Regions from separate parts of the Geodermatophilus sp. URMC 63 genome, predicted to be linked through region 2. Evidence: predicted binding sites of a transcription regulator. Region 2 holds the regulator's gene; the other holds the start of a gene.
What was found. The regulator LexA, encoded in region 2, represses DNA repair genes until DNA is damaged. The targets are predictions, from matches to a motif close to TCGAACANNTGTTCGA.
Positions count from the first base shown of each region.

Region 1: ACWIZO_RS06025 (DUF222 domain-containing protein) is a predicted target of LexA. The motif match lies at 2,916-2,931, and genes of this name have one in related genera.

Region 1 is NZ_CP199956.1:1,225,636-1,231,060, forward strand. It holds gene ACWIZO_RS06015 (putative bifunctional diguanylate cyclase/phosphodiesterase) at 1-1,409, shown strand, start outside; gene ACWIZO_RS06020 (DUF2786 domain-containing protein) at 1,502-2,734, shown strand; gene ACWIZO_RS06025 (DUF222 domain-containing protein) at 2,944-4,737, shown strand; gene ACWIZO_RS06030 (RecQ family ATP-dependent DNA helicase) at 4,964-5,425, shown strand, end outside.
Region 2 is NZ_CP199956.1:5,401,149-5,406,573, reverse strand. It holds gene ACWIZO_RS26180 (phosphatase PAP2 family protein) at 91-849, shown strand; gene ACWIZO_RS26175 (hypothetical protein) at 896-1,951, shown strand; gene lexA (transcriptional repressor LexA) at 2,000-2,791, opposite strand; gene ACWIZO_RS26165 (LysM peptidoglycan-binding domain-containing protein) at 3,078-3,713, shown strand; gene ACWIZO_RS26160 (hypothetical protein) at 3,848-4,501, shown strand; gene nrdR (transcriptional regulator NrdR) at 4,991-5,425, shown strand, end outside.

The sequences.
Region 1 (5,425 bases), 1.3 Mb from region 2:
CCGGCCTGACCCTCGGCGCGCTGGTCACCGGCCGGCAGGCGAGCATCGCGGCCGCCGAGCACGCGGCGGTCCACGACTCGCTCACGGGGCTGGCCAACCGGGTCCTGCTCATGGACCGGGTCGACGCCGCGGCACACCGCACCGAGCGCAGTCCCGACGCCCGGTTCGCGGTGCTCTACTGCGACCTGGACGGCTTCAAGGGCGTCAACGACCAGCTCGGGCACGACGCCGGCGACGAGCTGCTCGTGGCGGTCGCGCGCCGGCTGGAGCAGGCGGTGCGGCCCGCCGACCTGGTCAGCCGCCTCGGCGGGGACGAGATGGCCGTCCTGCTCGACGGCGTGACCGGCGCGGAGGAGGCGGCCGGGGTGGCCGAGCGGCTGCTGGCGGCGCTGGCCGAGCCCTACGCCGTCGACGGCCGGGAGGTGGTCGTGACGGTCAGCGTCGGGATCGCGGTCGCCGACGCGGAGGGCCTGGCCGGGCCGCGGCTGCGCGAGGAGCAGGACGCCGCGTCCGGGCCGGACGGGGGCGGCCACGCCGAGGAGGTGCTCCGGGCGGCCGACATGGCCCTGCAGCGGGCCAAGGCGAGGGGCGGGCACCGCTACGAGCTGTTCAACGAGCCGCTGCGCCAGCGGACCCGGGACCGGCTGGGGCTGCGTGCCGCGCTGCGCCGCGCGGTCGGCGCGGGGGCGGTCACGGTCGCCTACCAGCCGATCGTGCGGGTGGCCGACGGCCGGCTGGTGACCGTCGAGGCGCTCGCGCGGTGGCACGACGACGAGCGCGGCGAGGTGCCCGCGGCGGAGTTCATCGCCGCCGCCGAGGAGACCGGGCTGATCCACGAGCTCGGCGCGCAGGTGCTCGAGCAGGCCTGCGCCCAGGCCGCGCGGTGGCGCCGGGTCTTCGGGGCCGCCACCCCCCGCGTGGCGGTCAACGTCTCGACCCGCCAGCTGCTCCCCGCCGACTTCGCGCCCCGGGTGCTCGCGCTGCTCGACCGCGTCGGGCTGCCCGCGGACGCCCTCGAGCTGGAGATGACCGAGTCCTGCGCCGTGGAGCCGGGCGCGCGGGCGGCCCTGGAGCGGTTCACCGCGGCCGGCGTCGTGCTGGCCGTGGACGACTTCGGCACCGGCTACTCCAGCTTCGCCGCCCTGCGCGAGCGGACGCCGCAGGCCTTCAAGCTCGACCGCTCCTTCGTCGCGCGGCTGCCCGACGACCGCCCGACCGACGCGATCGTCTCCGCCGTCCTCGCGCTCGCCCAGCACCTGGGGGCCACCGTCACCGCCGAGGGCGTGGAGACCGAGGAGCAGCTGCGGCGCCTCCGGGAGCTCGGCTGCCCGCAGGTCCAGGGCTACCTGCTGGGCCGCCCGGTGCCGGCGGACCGGATCGAACGGGAGTGGCTCGCCCGTCCGCGGTGATCCGCGGTGCGCCCGCGCGGGCCTGTGGACGGCGGCCGGCCGTCCACAGCGCCTCCGCGACGGCGCCGCGCCGCCGGGAGAGCATCGCCGGCATGGCGACGACGGCGGACGACACCTGGCTGCGGACCCTGCTGCTCGGCGGCGACTGGCACGCCGACGGCGCCGCCGCGGGCGCGGTGGCCGCCGTCCTGGCCGGACGCGACCCGGCGGTCGACGGGTCGGGCGGGGCCACCGGGGCGCTGCTGTCGGCCCTGGCGGACGCGTGGGAGCGGGGCTGGCAGCCGGCCGACGTCGCCCACGCGGTCCGCCGCCGGGCGACCACCCGCGCGGCGCGGCTGGTGGTCGCCCTCGTCGCCGAGGACGCCCGCCGCTCCGACGCCGCCTCCCGGGCGCCGCAGGGCTGGGTCGACCAGCTCCGCGAGCTGGGGGCGCTGACCGCCGGCACCCCGGCCGGCAACCCCGCCGTGGTGGCCGCCTGGCACCGGGCCGAGGGCCGGTCGGCCGGCGAGGCGTGGCGGGAGGTGCTGGTCGTGGCCGCGACGCTGCGCACGCTGGCGCGGATCGACCAGCTGCTGCCGCCGCCCTCGCGCTGGGGCCCGGCGGCGCGCCGGGCGGAGCCGGCGTCCGCGCCCGACGACGCCCGGGCGCTGCGTCGCATCCGGGCGCTGCTGGCCAAGGCGGAGTCCACGGGGTTCCCGGACGAGGCCGAGGCGCTCACCGCCAAGGCGCAGGAGCTGATGACCCGCCACGCGGTCGACTCCGCGCTGCTGGAGGCCGGCGGCGGGGCGGCCCGGACAGGTGTGGACACCCGCCGGGTCCACGTCGACGACCCGTACGTGCGGGCCAAGGTGCAGCTGCTGGGGGCGGTCGCCGAGGCCAACGGCGTGCGGCTGGTCTGGTACCAGGGTCTCGGCATCGCCACCCTGGTCGGCTTCAGCGGCGACCTCGACGCCGTCGAGCTGCTGTTCACCTCGCTGCTGCTCCAGGTCGGCCAGGCCCTCGGGGCCGCGGAGCGGGCGTCGCGCCGGGGGTCGGCCTCCCGCTCGTTCCGCCGGGCGTTCCTGCTCGGTTACGCGAGCCGCATCGGCGAGCGGCTGACCAGCGCGCGCGACCGGGCCGCGACGGCCGCGGCGACGGAGCAGGGCGTGGACCTGCTGCCCGTCCTGCGCTCGCGGCAGGAGGCGGTGGACGACGCGTTCACCGGGCTGTTCCCCCGCGTCCGCAGCAGCCGCGGCCGCTCCTCGGCGGACGCCGCGGGCTGGTGGGCCGGCCGCGCGGCCGCCGACTCCGCCGAGGTCGGCTCCCGCCACCCGCACGTGCACTGACGTCCGGCCGCGTCTGCGCGGCAACGCCCCCCGGCCGCGTCTGCGCGGCAACGCCCCCCGGCCGCGTCTCCGCGGCAACGCCCCCCGGCCGCGTCTCCGCGGCAACGCCCCCCGGCCGCGTCTCCGCGGCAACGTCCCTGCGCTTCTGACCTGCGGTTCTGTCACTGGCCGGCCATAGCCTCCGAACACACGATCGACGAGGAGACGCCGTGCCCGAGCCGAGCAGCACCCCGCACCCCTCCGGCAGCCCGCTGCCCGAACTGGCCCGGGCGATCACCGCCGGCGCCGTCCGGCTGGCGGCCGCCACCGCCGCGTGGCTGCGCCTGGTGGCCGAGTTCGACGAGCGCGACGGCTGGCACGGGTGGGGCATCCGGTCCTGCGGGCACTGGCTGGCGTGGCAGTGCGGCCTGACACCGGGTGCCGCGAGGGAACACGTCCGCGTGGCCCGGGCCCTGCGCCTGCTCCCGCTCACCGAGGCGGCGTTCGCCGACGGCCGGTTGTCCTACTCCAAGGTCCGAGCGCTGACGCGCATCGCGGAGCCCGACACGGAGGGGGCGCTGCTCGACCTCGCCGTCGACACCACCGCCGCCCAGCTCGAGAGCTTCGTCCGCTCCTGGCGCCGCGCCGACCGCGCCGACGACGAGGAGCACGACCGGCCCGAGTCCCGGGAGTCCTTCCAGTACTCCTGGGACGACGACGGGATGCTGACCCTGCGACTGCGGCTGCGCCCCGAACCCGGCGCCGAGGTGCTGGCCGCCATCGAGTCGGTCGCCGAGCGCGAGGCCCGGCGTGAGCGGGCGCAGAACGTGCGCACCCGGGAGGTCGGCCCGGCCCCGGGATCGGACTGGCAGGAGCGGCAGGAGCTGCACCGCCGCTGCGCGGACGACGACGAGCTGGCCGGGCTGGCCCACGAGCGCACCACCGCCCGCCGGCTGAGCGCGCTCGCCTCGCTCGCCCGGGCCGGGGTGGACGCCGACCGCCGTCCCGGCGACCCACCCCGGCGCGAGGTCGTCGTGCACGTCGACGCCGCCGTCCTCGCCGACGACACCGCGGCCGGCCGGGCGCACCTGGAGGGCGGTCCCGCCCTGACGCCGGCCCAGGCCCGGCGCATGCTCTGCGACGCCACAGCCGTGACCATGCTGGAGCGCGGCCGCGAGCCCCTCGCCCTCGGCCGCGGACGGCGACGCGCCAGCAAGGGACAACGGCAGGCGCTGCTGCGCCGCGACGGCGGCTGCGCACGGCCCGGCTGCCCGGAGACGCGCGTCGAGCGACTCCACGCCCACCACCTGCGCCACTGGTCCTTCGGGGGTCGCACCGATCTGGACAACCTCGTCCTGCTCTGCGACGTCGACCACGGCCTGGTGCACGACCGTGACCTGGTCGTGGCCCGGGTCGACGGCCGGCTCGTGGTCACGGCACCGGACGGGCGGCACGTCTGGGGCACGGCCGACGCGGCCTTCCACGGCGGCCTGGACGGCCTCGACGACACCTCGCACCCCCGGGACGCGGCAGTCGAGCCGACGACGCTCGACCCGTTCACCGGCGTCCACCCGATCGACGACGAGGTCGGCCGGCGGCCGGTGCGCGTCGCCCGCCGGGCCGAGGACGCCCAGGGGACGCGGTCGGCTCGTCGGAGACGGGCCGCGGCCGGACGGCAGGGCCTCCGCGCCGGGAGACGTCCGAAGCGCCGATCGCTCCGGCCGAGGACAGACTCCGCCGCCGGTGAGCACCCCTCCGCCGGCCAGCACCCCTCCGCCGGTCTGCACCCCTCCGCCGGTCTGCGCTCCGGCAGGATTCCCGGCCTGCCGCACCGGAGGAGGTACGCGGCGGAGGGCACTGCCGCGATGGGCAGGGTCCTGTTCCCCGCGGGTGAGCCGGCGCTCCCCGACGTGCTGCCCGCGAGCGGCGAGCGGATGGACCTGCGGTACGCGGTCGGGGTCCTGATGGACCACCGCGACCGGCTCCGCCGCCTCGCGGCCGGGGACGGGGCGTCCGACACCTGACGGCCGGCGTTCCCGCGGAGACGCGACCCAGCCGATCCCGCCGCATTCCCGCCGCGTTCCCGCGGAGACGCGACCCAGCCGATCCCGCCGCATTCCCGCCGCGTTCCCGCGGAGACGCGACCCGGCCGATCCCGCCGCGTTCCCGCGGAGATGCGACCGAGCCCGCGGAGCCCAGCGTCCAGCAGCGCTCCGTTTGCCGATCTCGGGCCCCGGGCAGCGCGTGCCGGTGCCCCGAGAGAAGCAGGACAACCCCGCCGGCGGCTCGGCCTCCGTCCGCACCCGCCGGCTGCGCGAGACGGCTCGCGACGTCCTCGGCTTCGACGACTTCCGCCCGGGGCAGGAGCGCGCGATGCAGGCCGTCCTCGCCGGCCAGGACACGCTGGCGGTGCTGCCCTCGGGAGCCGGGAAGTCGGCGGTCTACCAGGTGGCCGGGCAGCTGCTCGACGGTCCGGTGCTCGTCGTCTCGCCGCTGATCGCGCTGCAGCGCGATCAGGTGGAGCGGCTCGACGAACTCGGGGACGCCGTCGGCCGCGCCGCCCAGCTCAACTCCAGCCTGTCGGCCGGCGACCAGCGCGCAGCCCTGGAGGGGCTGGCGGACGGAACGGTCCGCTACCTCTTCCTCGCACCCGAGCAGCTGGCCAAGTCCGAGGTGGTCGACGCCGTCCGCGACGCCGGCCCGGCGCTGTTC
Region 2 (5,425 bases):
GCCGTCCGCCCTCGCTGTCCGCCCTCGCCGTCCGCCTCGCCGCCGGGCGGCCGAGGTCACGGACGGGTCACGGGCCGGTACCGTGACCCGATGACCAGCGGCGTGGTGCGGCGCCGGGACGGCGCACCGGCCGGGGACGGGCCCGGCGAGCCCGCCGCCCTGCCCGGCCGCGTGGTCACCCCCGGCCGCCCGCCGTGGTGGCTGCTGCTCGGCGCCTTCCTCGTCGCGTCCGCCGTCACCGTGGACCTGCTCAGCCGCGGCTACCTCGAGTGGGTCGACCTGCGGGTCTCCGAGGTGGTCAGCGGCTGGGACCTGCGCGACTCCCCGGCCTACTGGCCGGTCTGGGCGGTCACCCAGATCGGCGGGCGCGGCACCATCCTCGCGGTGCTGGCCGTCCTGGTCGGCTGGCTGTGCGTGCGGCGGCGGACGCTGCTCCCGCTGGTGCGGGTCCTCACCGCGCTGGCGCTGCTCACCGTCGTCGTCTACGCGTTCAAGTTCGGCACCGGGCGCACCGCCCCGGCCTACCCGGGGTCGTTCTTCCACCGCGACGGGGCCTCCTATCCCTCCGGGCACGTGGCCAACGCCGTGCTCATGTGGGGGGTGGCCCGCTGGCAGGCGGTCGAGTACCGGCTGGGTCCGCGGGTGCAGCGCACGCTGTGGTGGCTCAGCGTGCTCGGGCCGGTGGCCGCCGGTGTGGCCATGGTGTCGCTGGACTTCCACTGGGTGACCGACGCGGTGGTCGGCGCGGCCGTCGGCCTCCTGCTGCTGGGCGTGGTTCACGCACTGGACGCAGCCGTGCTGTCACGCTGGCCTCGTGCGCGAGCCGGCCGTCCGTCCGCGCGGTCGTGACGCGCGTCGCGGGCCCGTTCCCGGCCGTCGCAGGGCCCGCCGCGGGGTGGCCGCCCGCGTCTACCTGGCCCTGACGCCGGCCCTGGCACTGGCCGTGACGCTGGCCGGTGCGCCGTCCGCCGGTGCCGAGGAGCCGGCCGCGGGGTCCGTCCGCTGCCAGGTCACCGATCCGCGGCTGGCCGAGCTGTCCGGTCTGGTCGACGTCGGTGACCGGCTGGTGGCGACGGCCGACGGCGGCGACCAGGTGGCGGTGTACGTGCTGGACGACACCTGCCAGGTCGTCGACGTCGTGACCGCCCCGCTGGACCCCTACGACCCCGAGGACCTCGCGGTCGGCCCGGACGGCACGGTCTGGCTGGCCGACACCGGGGACAACAACGGCACCCGGGCCACCGTCGCGCTCATCGCCCTGCGTCCCGACGGCGCCACCGCGCTGTACCGGCTGACCTATCCCGACGGCGCGCACGACGCCGAGGCGCTGCTGCTGGCCCCGGACGGCACCCCGTACGTGGTCACCAAGGAGGTCCTGGGCGCCAGCCACGTCTACCGGCCGGCCGCGCCGCTGGTCGACGGCGGCACCGTCGGGCTGGCCGACGTCGGCACGGTGTCCTTCACGCTGACCGGCACGCCCGGCGGCCCGGTCGGGCGTGCCGGCCAGTTGCTGGTCACCGGTGGCGCGGTCGCGCGCGACGGCAGCCGGATCGCGCTGCGGACCTACACCGACGCCTACGTCTGGCCGCTGGCCGGCTCCGACGTCCCGGGCGCGCTGGCCGGCGAGCCCGTGCGCGTCGCGCTGCCCGCGGAGCCACAGGGGGAGGCGGTCGCCTTCACCGCCGACGGCGGCGCGCTGCTCGTCGCCGGGGAGGGCGTGCCCGGCGACGTCACGCTGGTCCCGGTGCCGGCTGCCACCGCCGCCTCGACGCCGGCTGCGCCGTCGGCCCCGGCCGACCCGTCGCTGGCGGGACTGCTCTCCGGCGACGGTGGCGGCCCCTCGCCGGTCACCGCCGGGCTGGTGGCCGCTGCCGTCGCGGCCGTCCTCGTCTGGATCGGCGGGCGGCTGTGCCGGCGGCGCGACCTGGCCGGCCCGCCCGTCGGTCGCTGACCGGCCGACCCGCCCCCACGGGGTGGCCGGCCGGCGAGCGGTGCGGGGTCAGACCCGGCGCAGCACCGTGACGACACGGCCGAGGATGGTCGCCTCGTCGCCCGGGATCGGCTCGTACGCCGGGTTGTGCGGCAGCAGCCACACGTGCCCGTCGCGGCGCTTGTAGGTCTTCACCGTGGCCTCGCCCTCGAGCATCGCGGCCACGATCTCACCGTTCTCCGCGGTGGGCTGCTGGCGCACGACGACCCAGTCGCCGTCGCAGATGGCCGCGTCGACCATCGAGTCACCGGCGACGCGCAGCATGAACAGCGTGCCCTCGCCGACCAGCTCGCGGGGGAGGGGGAACACGTCCTCGACCGCCTGCTCGGCGAGCACCGGGCCACCGGCGGCGATCCGGCCGACCAGGGGCACGTAGGTGGGCGTACCGGTGTCGGCCGCGGAGGCGCCGGCGGGGGCGCCGGTGGGGGCAGCGGCGGGAGCGGCGGCCTCGCCCGGCGTCTCACCGGGCAGCCGGACGTCGAGCGCTCGGGGGCGGTTGGGGTCGCGCCGCAGCCAGCCCTTCTTCTGCAGCACCGAGAGCTGGTGGGCGACCGACGACGCGGAGGACAGGCCGACGGCCTCGCCGATCTCGCGCACCGAGGGCGGGTAGCCGCGGCGCTCGATCGAGTCGCGGATGACCTCGAGCACCCGGCGCTGCCGCTGCGTCAGGCCGTCGCCGGCCTCCGTGCGGTCGGGGAAGGTGCGGACCGCGCCGGTCTCCTCCCCACCCGCGCCGCTGCCCGCGCGGCGGGACGTCCCGCCGGTGCGTGTGCGCTGGCCGGTCCCGCTCGTGCCCGCCACGTCTCCTCCTCGCCGGCCGTGTCGCCACGGCCCTCGTGTCCTGCTCCTGCCCGGCCGCGGCTCCTCGTTCGGGACCGCCGGCCGGACGGGACCGCCTCGGCGCCCGGAGGCGACGGCGGACGGGTGCTGGTCGGACGGTAGCGCCTCGGAGCCGGTACTTCAAACGTGTGTTCGAAATCGCCGGGAGGTGTCGGGGTCGACCCCGTCGGCGGGTTGCGCTAGGAATCGCACAGGCGTTCGATCGAACAGGCGTTCGACCGGATGACACCGACGAGGAGGAGTGGTCATGGGCACCGTGCGGCAGGACGTGCTGGAGTTCGACGCGACGGTCCAGGTCCCGTGGCGGCCGTCGCTCCGGTCCGCGGCCGGTGGCGGTGTCGGTGCCGGTGGCGGAGGTGTGGCGGCTGTCGACCGCCCGGCCCGGCCGGCAGCGCCCGGAGCCCTGCCGGGCTCCGGCCCGCGTGTCGGCGGGCACCTGCGCCCCGTCCCCGACCACCCGGCCGCCGCGGGCGTGCGCACCGCCGGGCCGGCCTCCGAGCGGCCCGGCGCCCGGCGCGACCCGGCCCGTCCGAGCGGGCGGCCGCTGCGTTCCGGTACCACCGGTGGCCCCGTCCGCGGCGGCTGCGCGCCGGCCGCCGTGCGGCTGACCCGGCGGGGGCGGCGCCTCGTCGCCGTGCTCGCCCTCGGCGGAGCGGTCGGCCTGGGCGCCTGGCTCGCGCCGCTGGTGGGCGGTGCCGGCGGCGGCCTGCGGCTCGCGGGGGAGAGCAGCGTCGTCGTCGAGCCGGGCGACACGGTGTGGTCGATCGCGGGGGAGGTCGCCGCGGACGGGGACGACGTGCGCGTCGTGGTCGACGCCATCGAGGAGCTCAACGACCTCCGCGGCTCGTCCGTCGTGCCCGGGCAGGTCCTGCAGTTGCCGTGAGCGCCGGCTGCGGGGCGGCCGGGTCGGCCGCCGAGCTCCGGCAGACATGGACGAGAGGGCGGCGGCGAGTTCGTCAACCCTCCGCGCGAGGTCGCTCACGGACCGGAGCCTCGCCGGCACCTACGGTCGAGGACGTGTCAGCAGCCGTGAGCAGCCGGGCCGCAGTCGTCTTCCGCTCGCCGCAGGACGTCGAGGTGTGCGTGGACGGCGGCTGGGCTCCCGGCGCCATGCTGGGCTGGCGGCACGACGAACGCGGCGGCTGCCAGGCGCAGGTGCGGTGGCGCGACGGAGGCGAGCCGACCTGGGTCGACCTCGCCGGTGTGCGCCTGCCCGAGCGGCACCTGTCCCTCGCGCACACCGGGACGCCGGCCGAGTCACCGACCGCCGACACCGGCGATCGCGACCGGCAGGACGGCTCACCCCGTCCCGACGCGACCGTCGTGATGGCCGCGGTGCAGCCGGCACGCCGCACGTTCCGTGCCGGCCGCCGGCACGGCGCCGACGGCACCGCCGAGCAGCCCGCCGTCGGGTCCGCCGCAGCGGGCCGCCACCGGGCGCCCGCCGACGGGTCCGCCGGTGCAGGCCGGCACCGGGCGCTCACCGCCGAGATGTCGGCGGTCGCCGTCGGCACCCCCGCCGTTCCGGACGGCTCCGGCGCCTCCGCGGGGTCCTCCGCAGCGTCCTCCGCTGAGGTCGGGGAGCCGGACCTGCTGACCCGCCCGATCCGCCTGAACGACCTGGCGTCCCACCCGCGCGGCGGGCGTCCCGCCGTCCGCCGCCCGGTCTGAGCTCTCCGTCCCGGCGTCCTCGCCGGTCGCGGCAGGTCCGGGTCCCGGTACCGGGCGGGGCCTCCGCGAGCGCCTCCACCGCCGACCGACCCGCCCTCCGGCGGTGCCCGTGCGCGCGTTCCATACGCCCCTTCCACCCTCTCCCGCACGCCGACACGCGGGGGCCCTCGGCGTGTCGTGTGACGGGTGGGAATCATGCTCGCGCCTGGTCACCGGTGGGTTGCGAGCACATCTCGGTGGAAGAGACACGCCCGCGTTCGGCTTGCAGATGTAGTGGAGCCCGGCCTAGGGTCCCCCTACATCTAGTAGTTGCTTCAACGGGAGTCCTCCACAGGTCGTCCTCAGGACTTCCCCGTGGCATCCACCGGATGTCCCCAGGGGGGTCCACAGACGCGACCCCGAGGGGCGATCAGCGGTCGCCGGCGCGGCCGCCCGGGACCGGTCACCGGTCCCGGGCGACGGGCCGGTCGCGGAGGGAGGTGAACCGCAGTGCGCTGCCCGTTCTGCCACAACCCCGACAGCCGGGTGATCGACTCGCGCGAGGCCGACGAGGGGGCCACCACCCGCCGTCGCCGGTCGTGCCCGGCCTGCGGTCGCCGTTTCACCACGGTGGAGGAGGCGGTCCTCGCCGTCGTCAAGCGCAGCGGCGTCAGCGAGCCGTTCAACCGGGCCAAGGTCGTCGCCGGCGTCCGCCGGGCCTGCCAGGGCCGGCCGGTCGACGAGGACCAGTTGCAGCAGCTCGCCCAGCAGGTGGAGGACGCCATCCGCGCCAGCGGGGCGGCCGAGGTCCCCAGCCACGAGGTGGGGCTGGCCATCCTGCGGCCGCTGCGGGAGCTCGACGAGGTGGCCTACCTCCGCTTCGCCAGCGTCTACCGCGCCTTCACCTCGCTGGAGGACTTCGAGAAGGCGATCACCGAGCTGCGG